Regions from separate parts of the Teredinibacter purpureus genome, predicted to be linked through region 1. Evidence: predicted binding sites of a transcription regulator. Region 1 holds the regulator's gene; each other region holds the start of a gene.
What was found. Region 1 encodes LexA, which represses DNA repair genes until DNA is damaged. Its sites were predicted from a motif close to ACTGTNTNTANANACAGT; they were not measured.

Region 2: the regulator LexA is predicted to act here: its motif matches at 2,728-2,745, upstream of H5647_RS07265 (YebG family protein).
Region 3: the regulator LexA is predicted to act here: its motif matches at 1,431-1,448, upstream of recN (DNA repair protein RecN).
Region 4: the regulator LexA is predicted to act here: its motif matches at 2,101-2,118, upstream of imuA (translesion DNA synthesis-associated protein ImuA).

Annotation. Positions count from the first base shown of each region.
Region 1 covers NZ_CP060092.1:3,606,021-3,609,939, forward strand. The annotation lists gene H5647_RS15835 (TetR/AcrR family transcriptional regulator) at 1-487, opposite strand, end outside; gene H5647_RS15840 (DUF6763 family protein) at 809-1,129, shown strand; gene H5647_RS15845 (hypothetical protein) at 1,169-1,585, opposite strand; gene H5647_RS15850 (hypothetical protein) at 1,595-1,855, opposite strand; gene lexA (transcriptional repressor LexA) at 2,109-2,711, shown strand; gene H5647_RS15860 (cell division inhibitor SulA) at 2,737-3,165, shown strand; gene H5647_RS15865 (hypothetical protein) at 3,353-3,610, opposite strand; gene H5647_RS15870 (DUF6586 family protein) at 3,752-3,919, opposite strand, start outside.
Region 2 covers NZ_CP060092.1:1,630,378-1,634,296, forward strand. The annotation lists gene modB (molybdate ABC transporter permease subunit) at 1-337, opposite strand, end outside; gene modA (molybdate ABC transporter substrate-binding protein) at 344-1,090, opposite strand; gene H5647_RS07260 (mechanosensitive ion channel family protein) at 1,094-2,239, opposite strand; gene H5647_RS07265 (YebG family protein) at 2,381-2,692, opposite strand; gene H5647_RS07270 (hypothetical protein) at 2,846-3,214, opposite strand; gene H5647_RS07275 (tRNA-uridine aminocarboxypropyltransferase) at 3,287-3,862, shown strand.
Region 3 covers NZ_CP060092.1:1,967,202-1,971,120, forward strand. The annotation lists gene recN (DNA repair protein RecN) at 1-1,358, opposite strand, end outside; gene grpE (nucleotide exchange factor GrpE) at 1,598-2,185, shown strand; gene dnaK (molecular chaperone DnaK) at 2,340-3,919, shown strand, end outside.
Region 4 covers NZ_CP060092.1:2,444,837-2,448,755, reverse strand. The annotation lists gene H5647_RS10540 (phosphatase PAP2 family protein) at 1-227, opposite strand, end outside; gene H5647_RS10535 (DsbA family oxidoreductase) at 417-1,088, opposite strand; gene H5647_RS10530 (ROK family protein) at 1,091-1,975, opposite strand; gene imuA (translesion DNA synthesis-associated protein ImuA) at 2,170-3,009, shown strand; gene H5647_RS10520 (Y-family DNA polymerase) at 3,025-3,919, shown strand, end outside.

The DNA.
Region 1 (3,919 bases):
AGAGACGCCAATAAAAAACCACAGGTGTGAGTTCCGGCAGCGCCTTTTGCACTAATGCTGAAAAACGGCCATATGTCTTACCGTAGTTTGCAACCAAGTGGTGGCGCAAATGCTCTTGTGATTGCGTATACGCCAAGCTTAACAATCGCATTATTCTCTGCACACTTACCCCAGTAGCCGCCGGTGTTTTTAAAACGGCGGCCGAAACACACCCTAAAACTGTCTCAATATCGAGCTCCACACCGGCCGACACTTTATCTAAGGCGGCGTCCATTTCAGATTCCAAAATAGTACAAAACGGACCTAAAAACCCGGAAAACACCGCTTGAATCAATTCTTTCTTAGAGCCAAAATGATAGTTAACTGCGGCCAAATTAACGTCTGCCATTCCCGTGATCGTACGCAAAGACGTTTCCGCAAAACCACGCTCAGCAAATAAAACACCAGCTGAATGCAATATTTTTTCTACCGTATCTCCCTGAGCCATAAACCACCTCTATTTATTTATTTTTTTAATGGGTTAAAGCTGTGTACGCAGCGGTTTCAATAGTATTTACCCAAACCACGGTTTTCAGCCAAAGTTTTATAGACTTTTTCTATATTTATGAACCGTCGACTATAACAAAGGGGTTTATAAATCATCATTTATACCCCCCTAGAACCTCTAAAAGTCAGTGCAAATCATAACGTTACAGTGCTTTTACGATAATACGCCTAACAACTGAATATTTCATCCTTGCATTACCCAAAGATAGTGCGAAGCAACAGAAGAAGTGGTAGCGTAAAGTGGTAACGTTGGAGGTTGGTTATGGCAAAGATATTCCCAGTAATCGGTGTCTGGTATCAAGACACGTCAAGCAAGCAACTTTTTGAAATTGTCGCATTAGATGAAGATAATAGCGCCATCGAGATTCAATACGAAGACGGTGATATCGACGAATTTGAACTGGACACTTGGGGGCAATTAAATCTAGTGGTTGCGGCCGCCCCTGAAGACGCTAACGCAGGTTATGGTGCATCATATGCTGAACCGTGGGAAGACAATCCAAACTCTATTAATAGCGGTTATGGCAACCCACTCGAAACGATAGAACCAGAGCCTTTTCTCGGCTTCGACGACAGCCTATAAACATTGAAATAGGCCACAATTAGCACATCACGTTTTAGATTATTCTTTCAGGCAGGCATCCGCTCTACTGTTTAACTGTTTCTTTTGTCTTATTCCCGCGAAAGGGTCATTATCCCGTAGCGGATTTTCCGAAAAATTTTCGCATGCGGCACCCAAAACGGCTTCTTCCTCTGCATCACGTAACCGCTTGCCGGACTTATTTTTACGTAATATTGCGGGCGGGAAGTTTATAACGTAATAAACAAACGTGCCAATGGCCATAGCAGCCCACTTTACGATGTAAGCAAACCCTAAAGCATTTTCCGTTTGGCTCGCCAGCGAATACTCCACATAATCATCATGAATAAGAGCAATAACAAAATACATAAGAAAAAGGAGTACCGTCGACACTATAAGTGTCTTATAACGCCGCCACACCACGCTAAAGACAATAGATTTTGTTAAAAACTTAAACATAGGGTCACCTTAAGACCAAAACGACAAACCCAAAGCGGCAAGTAACATAAGAATACCCTTATCCTTAAATTCCGCACGTAGCTTATCTTCCTCTTCTTTAACAATAACTTCGAGCACCTCTTCAGCGTAGTCTTCTGGCTGTTTGCCATGCAAGTAAATACGTGTTCGTGCCCGCTCGATCGCTTTTTCTCTAATACGGCTATCCACACGCTCCTTCATTCGACAGTACTGACGCCGCATCCCAGCTCCTTTAAATAGAGTATCAAGCATTCACATTCTCCCGTTCTTTACCCCGCCGACCACTTAAACCTAGACCAACAGTTCCAGCTGCAAGTTTAACAGAGCAATACAGAACAACGAACGGTAACTTACGAAAGCAAGGCACTCTATCTCTTTTAGGCCTTACCACGAAAAGCTTGCGCACACACAAACACTGTATATAATACCAAGTACTGTATATTAAAACAGACTGAAATCACTCAGCTTAACCACCAAGCTGCGCCCATTAGACTGGAGACAACGGATGATCAAACTCACGGCAAGGCAACAGCAAATTTTAGATCTAATTAAGGATCACATTCAAGATACAGGCTACCCACCTACACGAGCTGAAATAGCAGAAATACTAGGGTTCAAATCGGCGAACGCCGCGGAAGAACACCTAAAGGCACTAGCCCGAAAAGGCGCCATTGAAATGATCGCCGGCGCATCACGTGGAATCCGCCTTCCCGAAACGCAAACCGGTATCCCCCTCGTTGGCCGCGTAGCCGCTGGCAGCCCCATCTTGGCAGAAGAGCATATAGAAGATTATTGCGATGTCCCCCAAAGCTTTTTTAGTCCTCAAGCTGATTTCCTGCTAACCGTTCACGGAATGAGCATGAAAGACATCGGCATTTTTGATGGAGACTTATTAGCCGTCCACAAAACGGACCAAGTTCGAAATGGTGATATTGTCGTTGCTCGGATAGAAGATGAAGTAACGGTCAAACGATTTAAGCGTGAAAGAAATCGAGCAATTATCGAATTATGGCCAGAAAACCCGGACTTCGACGTTATTGAAGTCGACCTGAGAGATGAAAACTTTGCAATCGAGGGTTTAAGTGTAGGCGTTATTCGTCGCAGCTAATCCCTGTAAACCAGAGGACATTACCATGGCAAATTCAGCACAAAAAATAGCTTATAATCGAAGCTGTGCCAACTCATCGCCCGTCCACTCAAACTCGGCCAGTTTGACCGAGATTGTATTATCCGGATCAAACGGCATCCCTGACTACAACCTAGTGCTACCGATGCTTGCGCACCTAAGCCAGCAAAGCCAATCCAAATGGTTTACGTGGATAGCCCCGACGGGCATTAGCAAAGCACAACTTCAATCGTTCGGCTTTAATTTAAACAATGTGCGCATCATTCACCCTAAAAATGTTAGCGATATTTCTCGAGTATTCTGGGAAGCCCTGACCAACAATACAAGCAGCACTGTTATAGCAGAGGCTGGAAGCCTTACGGAGTCAGATTTTTATACGCTGGATACCGCCTGTAAAAATACTGGCTGCAAAGGGCTACTACTACGATTTCGTTAACGCCCGCGCAGATTTACAAGCTTGTTAGACTTAAACTCGAAGGGGTACAGGACAAAGATTTATAAGTAACATTGCGAGTATTGCCGCACACGCCTTATGGATATGAAGGTTACCCATAGATCATTAGGGCAACCTATTCTGCTGAGTTAAAAATACGTTTAGGTGGTTTACAGCCGAACTGAACACCTTAATGAAGCGTAAACTCTTCAACCTTTCCCTCTTCTCGGCTCTCTTGCTCTTGAGGGTTTGAACTGTCTTGAATATCACTTGCGGCTTCAAGGCCGGCTTCGATCATTGCTTTAGCAATATCAAACTTTGCTTCATTTAAAAAATAAAGTGATTCTTCCGAAAACTTTATTCGTACGAGAGGCTCACTTCCCTCTTCATCTTTTTGTAACGCAATTTCGCCATCCGCTAATTCAACTATCTCGTATAACATTGATATCTCTTTATCGGTACTGCTTTGAGTCATCAGGGCTACCCCCTACCTATTGACAACCTAATATGTGACTCAAAATTGTATCATTTTTTATGCCCGTATTTTCACTCACTCGGTTAAAAATCTACAATCACGCTAAAACGCCTGTCAAGACTCTATAGACAAACCGCGTTGATTATCGATGAAAGCTCTAAAAGCCTGAATAACCCGCTCAACATCCGCAACCGATAGTTCATCCCATTGTTGTGGAGCGGAGCCACTGGAAGCGATTACATTAACAGCGGACGCAGCAAAAGAACGGGTTACCGGTAGCGA
Region 2 (3,919 bases), 2.0 Mb from region 1:
AGGCATTTTCGAGAGGTTGCACGGCAAAGGGCAAAGAATAAATAACTGACGCTACCACTAAACCTGAAAAGGTAAAAGGCAGTGTTCCTATTCCAAGTGCTTGAGTCATTTGCCCTACGAATCCTTCGGGGCCGAGCAATAGGAGTAAATAAAAACCCAGCACAGTAGGGGGTAAGACCAAGGGCATTGCTACGAGCGTTGCAATATAAGGCTTGGCTGGGTGAGCTGTTCTGGCTAACCACCAACTTAGAGGTAGCGCGATAAACAGCAGTACCCATGTGGTTGTAATGGCGAGTTTAAGCGTGAGCAATATAGGCGTGTAATCGAGTGAGAGCATATAGTATTACGGTGTCGAAGGCGTTTTGTAGCCCATGCGTTGAAGTGTATTGATAGCGATAGGGGTTTTCAAAAAGGCAATAAAAGCCGCAGCCGCTGCGTTGTTTTTTCCGTGAGTTAATAATATTGCCTGCTGGGTAAGAGGCGAATGTAAATTGCTGGGTACTTTCCAGTGATAGTGGTTATGGGTGTCTAAATGTAAAAATTGCGAGAGGGCAATAAAACCGCCTTCACTGTTACCGCTGGCAATATATTGAAGGGTTTGGGTAATATTATTGCCGTAAACGAGTTGTTTTTCGTTGACGTAATTTAAGCTGTTTAAGGTTTCAACGGCGGCTACGCCGTAGGGCGCAATACTGGGATTGGCAATGGCCATTTTTCGTATCAGGCTGAAATTGGGTATTGCTTCAGACGCATGTTGTTGGGGAGCCCAATAAACCAATTGCCCTTCGGCATAATTGAAGGCTGTGTTTGCGATACCATGACCACTGGCGAGTAATGCTTGGGGGCGCTGAGTGTCGGCAGCGAGAAAAACGTCGTAGGGCGCGCCGTATTGTATTTGTGTAAAGAGTTGCCCGGTAGACCCTGTTATAACCGTGAGCGAGTGTTGCGTTTGTTCTTCAAAAATAGGTTGTAACTTTTTAAGTGTGGGACTGAAGTTGGCCGCTACCGCAACACGACAATTTTCTGCTACAGCAATGGTGCTTAAACTGATAAACAATCCATAAACAACCAGTAAACGAAAGGCAAGCATAGGTTAGAGATCCTTCGCAATTTGGATGTTATTTAATTGCGGCGTAGAAAGACTAATGCCTTCAATTTCTGCCGCAGAAAAAACGGCTTCATTAACGCTATAAATTGTGCCCATGAGATGTCGGCGAATGGTAGCGGTTATTTTGGTGTTGGGTAACCGCCCTAGATAGAACCATACCGTGTATTCAAGGGCGTAATCGCCAGCGAGTGTTAGTGCGCATTCAAACGGCGCGTCGACATTAAGGTTTAAACTAGTATTTTTACTGCATTGCTCGTTTGCCTGGCGAAAAATACGTTCTATTCGATTTCTATAATGTTGTAATTGTTCGCTTCGTTCTTCGATGGTTTTGCCGTCTATTTGGGGGTAGCCAATATTATAGCGAAGCGCTTGACGAATGCCGTCGGTTGAAGCGATACGACTAAGGTTATCAATTTTGGATTTTATAAATTGGCTATTGCGAATTAAGGTGCGATGGTTATTGCGTATGTCGTACAGCACTATGTATATCAGTGTCACTTTGCTTATGACATATTCATCAGGATAGCCATCTACAACGACGACGTCGCCGTCTTGTAGTATGCGAGTATTCAGTACAATTAAACCGCTGATGATATCGGGCGCCCAGCTAGCGCTCGTAAAGGCTAAAAAAGCAGCGACAATACCAAAAATACCTGTTGTTTCAAGCATGCTATCGGCGCCCCAAATTTTTATGAGGGCATAAATGGTAAAGATGATAATAAAACTTAAACAGAGTAAATCGACGAGGCGAGTACTATAAGTATCGATATACACTTTTTTGTCATCGATAACTTTTTCGTTGCCAAAGCGTTTTCGCGATAAGAAGCAAAGTAAATTGTAGCCATAGAGCGCGGTGTAGACCGCCGCTAAGCTGAGGCCTAATTTGATAAATGCATTTTCGTAATCACTGCTAACTTTGAGCAACGTTAGGTCTAATACGTGTAATACAAGAATGACAATGTTAACTGCGCGAAAAATACGTACCGGCGATGTGCGAGTTTCGTCAATTTCGATCAGAGCTAGTAGTGGCCTTGCAGCGAATAATAGACTGATATTGAGTAGGAATATCAGCCCGTGTACGATTCGTTCAGTCTGCGTGAAGTCAGGCGTTAGCCAGAGGATAGTATCCAAGGGGAAGAGTCTCCGTTTGCTGCCAGAAGCAACGGATAATACCGCCAACGCAGGCAAACATAAACGTTGACGGTCTTTAATTGGCAATAGTCAGAAGGGCTTCTAAGCGCGCACGGCACCTTTGGTGCCAATGATGCCTGTTTAGCGGGTAAGAGAGGTAACGTTTGAGTCTTCAACGCTTTCCGTTGAAGCGCTATCATCACTTGCCATGGGCGCGGCTTCTAGCAATACACTGGGCTTGCCCTTACATGCTTTAACTAGGTCGTCGCTACGTTTGGCGAGTAAAAGGCCAATGGCTTCTACGTCTTCATCGCTAACTGTGGGTATATTCGCTTCAATTAGGCGCGTAATACTTTCGGCCAATTCGAGCATTTTATCGTGTGCGTCTGCTGCTTTTTTGTCATCAAACATACTGCCATCCCGGTCACATTTCCAAACTGCAATAACTGCCATTGTTGCGATCCTCAATACATGGTGAATTTAGGTGTACTGTATAAGGGTACAGTACACCTAAATTGTCTGTAAAGCGAATATTATGCGTTGGGGTTGCAGTACATTTCTGGGTAAACTTATTGGTGAGCTTTTAACCTATTAATGGACCTTTCCCTAATGGACGGCCGAGCTGCCTTTAGGGGAATGTATTTTCTGAAACTTTCTTGTAATGATGACCGTAAGTAGTACGGTGAGGCGCTGAATGATATCTGTGCGAAACGCGTCGGGATTGGGCTCGACCGAGCATTTAACCGTCGATACACGTGAACTCACAATATCTTGAATGATCTGAAAGCGATTATTGTCTGCAGGGTCTAGCGTAGGAATGGTTTGAATCAATTGCTTCATCACCGTACTGTAATCGGTACTTCCGTAGCTATTGAGGATTTTTTGAGCGTGACGCTCTAGTTCCTTGATTTTCATTTCTTTTAGGCGAGGCACTAATTCAGCCTCACCGGTTCGGAGAAATTCTTGCGTTTTCATTGTCGCTGCTCCTCTGGCGTGGCGGGTATGGTAATCGGTATTATTTGAATTGTCAGTCTTGTAGTGAGCCCTATGAAATTAGAACGTCCGAGTTGTGAACTCTGTTTGCGACCTACGCGCACATGCCTGTGTGATCTTGTGCAAAAAGTAAACTCCAACATCGAAGTGATTATTTGGCAGCATCCGAGCGAAGCGGGGCACCCTAAAGGTACTGCTCAACTTTTGTACCTGTGTTTGCCGAATAGTCGTTTATATGTGGGTGAACATTATACGGCTTCGGCGCTTGGAGTAAGGTCGTCAGAATGCGCGTTGCTTTATCCCGAAGAAGAAATACAAAGCGGTTTAAAGGGCTGCGTTGAGCGGAAGTCAACGCCAACGCATCAATTACTGGTGTTAGATGGAACATGGCGTAAAAGCCGTAAACTACTGTATCTAAATACCTGGTTAGCCGATTTGCCCCGAGTGAACTTGCCGTCGGAACAGAGTGAGTACCGTATTCGGAAAGCGGAACAACCTAATCAATTATCCACCTTTGAAGCGGTACAATTGGGTTTGAAAGTGTTAGACCCACACGCAAGAGTGGGGTGTTTAACCACTGTCTTTTCTGCATTTGTAGAGCGCTATGAAAAATTTATACCCACTCGTTAACGTATAGGGTTAATACATGCCTTATGATGAATAAGTGGTGTAGATACGTGTAACCTT
Region 3 (3,919 bases), 1.6 Mb from region 1:
AGGGAGGGGATGGTGGATGTTTGAGCTGTTACCACTTGAATGGCAAGGCTTACCCGAGACAGCTCTCCTCCCGATGCGACTTTGGATAAAGGCTTGGCAGGTTGGCCAGGGTTAGTGCTAATCAATAGTTCTACAGCTTCGCTGCCTCCAGCTGTAGGGGAGGTTGTTTGATGCAACGCGATGCTGAGTTTCGCGTGGTTCATAGCCAGCTGGGCGAGTTTGTCGTTTACTGCTTTGGCGAGTCGAGCACTCGCGAATTGACGTTGATCGCTGAGTTCAGTTGCGAGTTGTTGGTAAATTGTTAGGGCTTCTGCTCGTTGCGCTTCTAGAGATTCGATTTGATCGTCACCGCTTTGTAGCCCGCTAAGTTCGGCCGCTAATTCACGGTGCAATTGTTCTAGTTTTTCGGCCGGAATGCGGTGTTTGCGTGCGATTTCATAAATTGCGGTTAGCCGCAGCTCAACGTCTCCCAGCCGAGATTCATCTTGTTCGTGGCCGTCTAGAAAATGATCCAGTTCCGATTGCGCTTCTTGCAAATGAATAAGGGCGTTGTTTAGGAGTGATTCGGCTTCATGTAGTTTCTGAGGTTTATCTTGGAGGGTACTGAGTAAATGTAGCGCATTATTAAGGCGGTCTTGGATACCTTCGTCATCGCCGCATAGGCTGACAACATGTTGGCAATTGCCGTTAATGGTTTCGGCGTTTGCGAGGGTTCGCTGTTCTTGTTCTAGCTGGGCAAGCTCGTTTTCTTGTAAGGCAAGCTGGTTTAGTTCTTCTACTTGGTAATGTAGGAGTTGAAAGCGTGCATTCAAATCCTCGTTTTGTGTTTTGAGACTCTCGAGTTGGTAATTCACGCAGTGCCACGAATGAAACGTTTCTTTAACTTGCTTGGCTAGAGGCTTTAAGCCGCCAAAAGCGTCGAGTAAACGCTGGTGTGAGCGGCAATTGAGCAGTGATTGATGCTCATGCTGGCTATGAATATCGATAAGCATTTCGCCCAGCGTGCGCAGCTGGTTGAGAGTGACGGTTTGCCCATTAATAAACGCTCTGGAGCGGCCCTCGGCCGTAATAACGCGGCGTAGAATACAGTCGTCACCGTCGGTGAGCTCATGTTCTTCTAGCCATTTTTGTGCGAATTTAAGGTTGGATATATCAAAGCTGGCGTGAATGTCCGCCTTGCTGCAACCAGGACGGACCTTGTCTGCATCGGTACGATCGCCAAGCGCAAGGCCTAGGGCGTCGAGCGTAATTGATTTTCCCGCGCCGGTTTCACCGGTGATGGTGGTTAGCCCGCGGCTTAACTCAAGGTCTAGGTGGTCTACCAGGGTGAAGTCTGTGATATGCAAATGCGTTAACACGGCGGGCTCCTTGGTGTTGTTAGGGCGGGTTCGCGGAAAACCTAAAAGGTGTTTTTATGTACAGTGTTTTGACATGTGTATTTATACAGTATTTCTGGGTTATGTGGCAACACTTTTAATCTTGGCCTGAGCGGTTCAAATTTTGGGCTTGAATGTGCTTTGAGTGGCCCCATATTGCTCACAGCTGAATTGCGAATTGCGAATAGCGTTATGAGTTGAACGATGAGTTGGAGATACATGTGAGTAATCAGGATCAACCCGAAAACAACACGACTGAAGAGCTGGTTGACGATCAGGTCAGTCAAGAACCCACGGCCGATGCTGCAGAAGCTGTTGATAACAGCGAAGCACCAACAAGCGATGAATTAGCTGCTCGAATAGAACAGCTGGAAGCTGAGTTAGCCGAAGCGAAAGAGCAAGCGCTTCGCGCGGCAGCGGATGCACAGAATGTGCGTCGTAGAGCCGAGCTTGATGTAGAGAAGGCGCATAAGTACGCACTGGAAAAGTTTGTAAGCGATATGTTGCCGGTTGCCGACAATATGATGCGCTCTATCGAAGCCGCTGCGGCCGAAGGCGCCGATATGGCCTCGGTTACAGAGGGCGTAGAGCTGACAGTGAAATCGTTAATGGATGCGCTTAAGCGACATAACGTGGAGCAAGTGCACCCAGAGGGTGAGCCTTTCAATCCCGAGTTTCATCAGGCAATGACCGCCGTACCGTCTCCGGATGTTGAGCCTAATACGGTTGTCAACGTCTACCAGAGCGGTTACACCTTAAATGGGCGTTTAGTGCGTCCTGCGATGGTTGTGGTCTCTAAGGCTGAATAAAAAATACACATAATATTGGGCCTGTCCCTTGAATATCGGTGGATAGAACCAATATTGGACATCAAGCAATGCACTGGCGTATTGCCGGTTAAGCGCAAAATTTTTGCAGGTCGAGTTTATTCGTCCTGCCAGTATTAAAGATTGGAGATGATCAATGGGCAAAATTATTGGTATTGACTTAGGGACTACTAACTCCTGTGTGTCGGTTTTGGAGAATGGTAAACCTAAAGTAATCGAAAACGGCGAAGGCGATCGTACAACGCCGTCTATTGTTGCTTTCACAGACGACAATGAAATTTTGGTAGGCCAGAGCGCTAAGCGTCAGGCCGTTACTAATCCACAAAACACATTGTTTGCGGTTAAGCGCTTGATCGGTCGTAAGTTTAAAGATGATGTTGTACAAAAAGACATCAAAATGGTGCCTTATAAGATTGTTGGCGCCGATAACGGCGATGCTTGGGTGGAAGTGAAGGGCGATAAAAAAGCACCGCCTCAAATTTCAGCTGAAGTCTTGAAGAAGATGAAAAAGACCGCCGAAGATTATTTGGGCGAGAGTGTTACGGAAGCGGTTATTACTGTTCCAGCGTATTTTAACGATTCGCAGCGCCAAGCAACGAAAGATGCAGGTAAAATTGCTGGTCTAGAAGTTAAGCGTATTATTAACGAGCCAACGGCGGCAGCACTTGCGTACGGCATGGACAAAGCCAAAGGCGACCATACGGTTGCGGTCTTCGATTTAGGTGGTGGTACTTTCGATATTTCTATTATTGAAATTGCCGACGTTGATGGCGAACACCAGTTTGAAGTGTTGTCTACCAATGGTGATACCTTCTTGGGCGGCGAAGATTTCGATTTGCGCTTAATTGAGTATTTGGCTGAAGAGTTTAAGGCCGCTAACGGTATCGATTTGCACAGTGATCCTTTAGCTTTACAGCGTTTAAAAGAAGCGGCAGAAAAAGCAAAAATCGAACTCAGCTCTAGCCAGCAAACCGAAGTTAACTTGCCTTACATTACCGCTGACGCAACAGGGCCTAAGCACTTGGTCGTTAAATTGTCTCGTGCGAAATTAGAATCTTTGGTTGAAGAATTAGTAACGCGCTCTTTAGAGCCTGTTAAGCAAGCGATAAAAGATGCTGATATAGCCGTTGGTGATATCGACGATATTATTTTGGTGGGCGGGCAAACCCGTATGCCAATGGTTCAGCAAAAAGTGGCAGAGTTCTTCGGTAAAGAGCCACGTAAAGATGTAAACCCTGATGAAGCGGTTGCAATGGGCGCAGCTATTCAAGGTGCAGTATTGTCGGGTGATGTTAAAGATGTATTGTTGTTAGATGTATCGCCTTTAACGTTGGGTATTGAGACTATGGGTGGTGTAGCTACCGCCTTAATCGAAAAGAACACAACTATCCCTACAAAGAAATCACAGGTATTTTCTACTGCAGAAGACAATCAAACCGCTGTAACGATTCATGTTGTTCAGGGTGAGCGTAAGCAAGCATCACAGAATAAATCGTTAGGTCGTTTTGACTTGGCAGACATCCCACCCGCACCTCGCGGCGTGCCTCAGGTTGAGGTAACGTTCGATATCGATGCAAACGGTATTTTGAATGTATCGGCGAAAGATAAGGCTACGGGCAAAGAGCAGTCGATTATTATTAAGGCGTCTTCTGGTTTAAGCGATGATGAAATCGATCAAATGGTACAAGATGCTGAAGCCAATGCTGAAGCTGATCG
Region 4 (3,919 bases), 1.2 Mb from region 1:
AAAATACAATACAGTGCTCGCTCAATAAGAAACGCTACAACCATCAGTTTAACCATGTGCCATTGTTCTAGCAGCATGAAAACAAATACGATAACAGCGTAGAGAGGGCCGTCGGCAACCCGCGATACGTATCGGCTTAACACCACAGCCAACTCTCGGTGCTTACGGCGTAAGCACCAATCAAAAGTCATTAAATCGATTTGATGTATAGTATGAAATAGACGCATGTTACACCCTCCATTTCGATCACTTTAGCGCAAGCTCATGACATATTTATGAGTATTGCGTGACAGAAAAATGACAGGCGTAGAACAAAAAAACATGCCTTTAGCGCATGTTTTTAATGAATTAAATAGAACTTTGGGTTGGGGGAAGAGGATAATATTAAGCGAGTGCTATACCTGCACTCGCTCGCGTCAACACCATGATTGCTGGCCCGCAGGATTATCCAAAAGCTCTCTAACATTTGCTTCGATAATACGATACCCAACGTTACCCGCTAACTGCTGTCGTCCTTCATTAAACAGCAACGTTGGGCTCGATTTTATGCCTAACTCAACGGCTTTATACATGTCACGGCAAATAATGGCGTGCGCCTCTCCGCTCTCAACGCTTTGACGCACAATATCGACGGGAAGTCCTGCTTCATCGGCAAGTAACAATAACGTTTTATACTGAGCAACGTCGCGAGCATGTACAAAAAACGCCTCTCGTACCAACGTCATGTATCGCGAAAAAACGCCCACTTCAGTGCGTTCTTGTTGCTCCGCTAATCTAGCCGCTGCCAAGAATAAATGAACGGGTAAAGAAGATTGCGGCGTATTTTTGAGCCAGACATCCTCGTGAAGCGTAATGTGCTCAAACGGTTCGGCTACGTCTTGTACATGCTGACTATAGGCCGCTATTCCACCTCGATCGCCCCATGCCTTTTTTATTTTTCCTGGCACATCACCAAAAACGGGAAAGAAATGAACCTCAATAGCAATATCATCGCCAAATTCTGACTGAAGCTCAGCAATCCGAATATGTGAAACATACGCCCAAATACACAAGACATCTGAAAAATGATCAACCTGAATTTTTGCCACTTTTAACACTCCACTTGCTGTGCCAACACCATTGCACCCAGTATTCCCGCCTGACTGCCAAGCCCCGGCAGGACAATTGTCTGTTCAATATTATCGGTTATAGCAGGGTGCTGAATATAGCCATTTAAATATGCCGGAACCTTTTCACGCACTTGAGTAATGACCTGCGACTGCGCCATAACACCACCACCCAAAATAATCTTTTGAGGTGATAACGTAGCGATAAACGTCACGAGTGCTTTTGCAATATAGTCCGCCTCTAACTCCCATGCTGGGTGATCAACAGGCAAAGCCACACCTGGCGTTTGCCAGCGCTCTTCTATTGCCGGCCCCGCAGCCAATCCCTCAAAACACAAATCGCCATGAAAAGGACAACGCCCCTTATAATCATCACCTGCTCGTTTTGGGATAAAACAGTGTCCCAATTCTGGGTGCAGTAACCCGTGAACAAGACGACCACCGCTCACAACCCCGCCGCCAATACCGGTTCCGATGGTGATATAAATATAGTCATCCAGGCCTTGTGCGGCTCCCCACACACCCTCACCGAGAGCTGCCGCGTTAACATCTGTATCAAACCCAATAGGGACGTCAAAGTGTTCACGAAGTACGCCTAAGATGTCCGTTTGCGCCCAGCCAGGCTTAGGCGTGGAGGTTATATAACCATAGGTTGGCGATTCGCGATTCAGGTCTATAGGCCCAAACGAACCAACGCCTAGCGCGGTAAGTGTAGACGCGTACGGTTTAAAGAATTCAATCACTTGGGCCAATGTTTCAGTTGGCGTAATGGTTGCAATTTGTACTGTTTCAATCTCATTTGGCCCGCGCCCAACCGCACATATAAACTTAGTCCCACCCGCCTCTACGGCGCCGTACAGCTTACCCATAATCAATCACCTTAAGCGTTAGAACCTACTACTGCCCCTAACCTACTGTTTCACTAAACACCCATTATCGCATTCCGGCACAACGTTGCCAAAATTCATACTTGCCAGAATGATTAGGTCGCTATACTGTATATACATACATGCAAGTGAAAAGCGAGCTTTTGCCGCCCAACCCTTTTTAGCTAATACTCAACATGACGCACACCGACAAACCAACAAAGACCGCTGCGCCTTCATTAGAGAGCCTGCTGCAACGTAGCGACATATGGAAAGGCCATGTCCAAAAACAGGGACACAAGGAAGCTCTCGACAGCGGATACCCAGAGCTCAACCAGCAATTACTGAATAATGGCTGGCCGCTTGGTAGTCTTATAGAGGTTGTTCAACCTACCGCAGGCACCGGCGACTGGCAGTTATTTACGCCAGCATTAAAGACACAACTTACACAACAACCCAATACCCATGCGGTATTACTTAACCCTCCTGCGCGGCCTTTTGCTCCCGCTCTTATTGACGCCAAAATACCCTTAGCCCAGCTTCTAGTTGTGCAAACGCACAACAAAACGGACTTTATTGCAGCTTTTGTAGAATTAGCCCGCGCCAGTTGCTGTAGTGTTTTAATGGCATGGCAGCCAAAAGAATTACTAAACTATACCGAATTACGCAAATGCCAATTAGCCACTGCTGACCGATACGGGCTAACTGTTTTATTTCGCTCGTTTCAGGCGCAGCAACAAAGTTCCCCAGCCGCTATTCGGTTAATTGCCGCGCTCACTCGTAACCATTTAACCGTAACGTTATTCAAGCAGCGCGGCCAACTGCAACAAGCCCGAACGCACCCCATTGAACTCCCTTTGCCTAAACATTGGCGAGCACTACCGCCCCACAATCAACTTGACCAAGCCTACCCAAGCGTAGCATCGAGCACCACGAACGACTATATACTTGCCCGTTACAACCGTCACATCAATAACGGGCCTATCACCACAGAAAAGAAAGTAGCGCTAAAACAACGTTATGGAACCTCTGATTAAATACTGATTTCACGTTTGCAGTACAATATTAACGCCAAAAAAGGGAACAGTATAATAGAACCTAAAAGCTGGATAGCCATTCGTTTACCGCAACTCCCATTAGATATTTTTGGTTTTGACTATAACGATCCTAATGCCATCATTGTTGTTGAAAAACAACGCGTCATCAGTGTAAATACTGAAGCGTTTAAAAAAGGTATCACACTGGATATGTCGGCAACGAGGGCACGGATGCTATGTGAATGCCAAGTTCTTGAACGCGACTATAACGTGGAACATACCGCTATTCGCCAAATCGCCGAACAGCTTTACCATTACACCCCTTATATTCAACAGCACTTAAAACCACGTTATACTCGCTATAGTTTTCATCGCGATAACGGTTTTACGCTTGAGATTTCACAGTCTTTAGCGTTATTTAGAGGTATTCACAACCTTACGCTTCAACTTAAAAAAACACTTTCCGTCTTACCTTACTCATTCGAACTTGGTTTCGCGCACACCGATTATGCGGCTTGGTTACTCTCTTTTCAGGACAACAATATCCCCCGTGACATCACGCACGAGCATCGTGAAACGGCTATTGTTTTTTTTACCGCTCAACTCAAAAACATACCGATTCAACAATTATTATCGTGCCCCCACAACGGTATTACACCGAAAAAAATGCAGGAGCATATAAGCGCTTTAGATAAATCAGGTTTTTATACGCTAAGCGATATCGCCAATCAAATATCGCACAATTCATTAAGCGGAATACGTAAACGCTGGGGATTGGACTTTTGTGCGTTTATCGAAACAATATTTGGCATAGAAAAAACATTTTCGCAAGCAGGCTTATTTAATAGGCCTATCGAAATGTATAAACCCCATGAATCTTTCTTTGATAGCCTTCAGTTCGATTACCCCA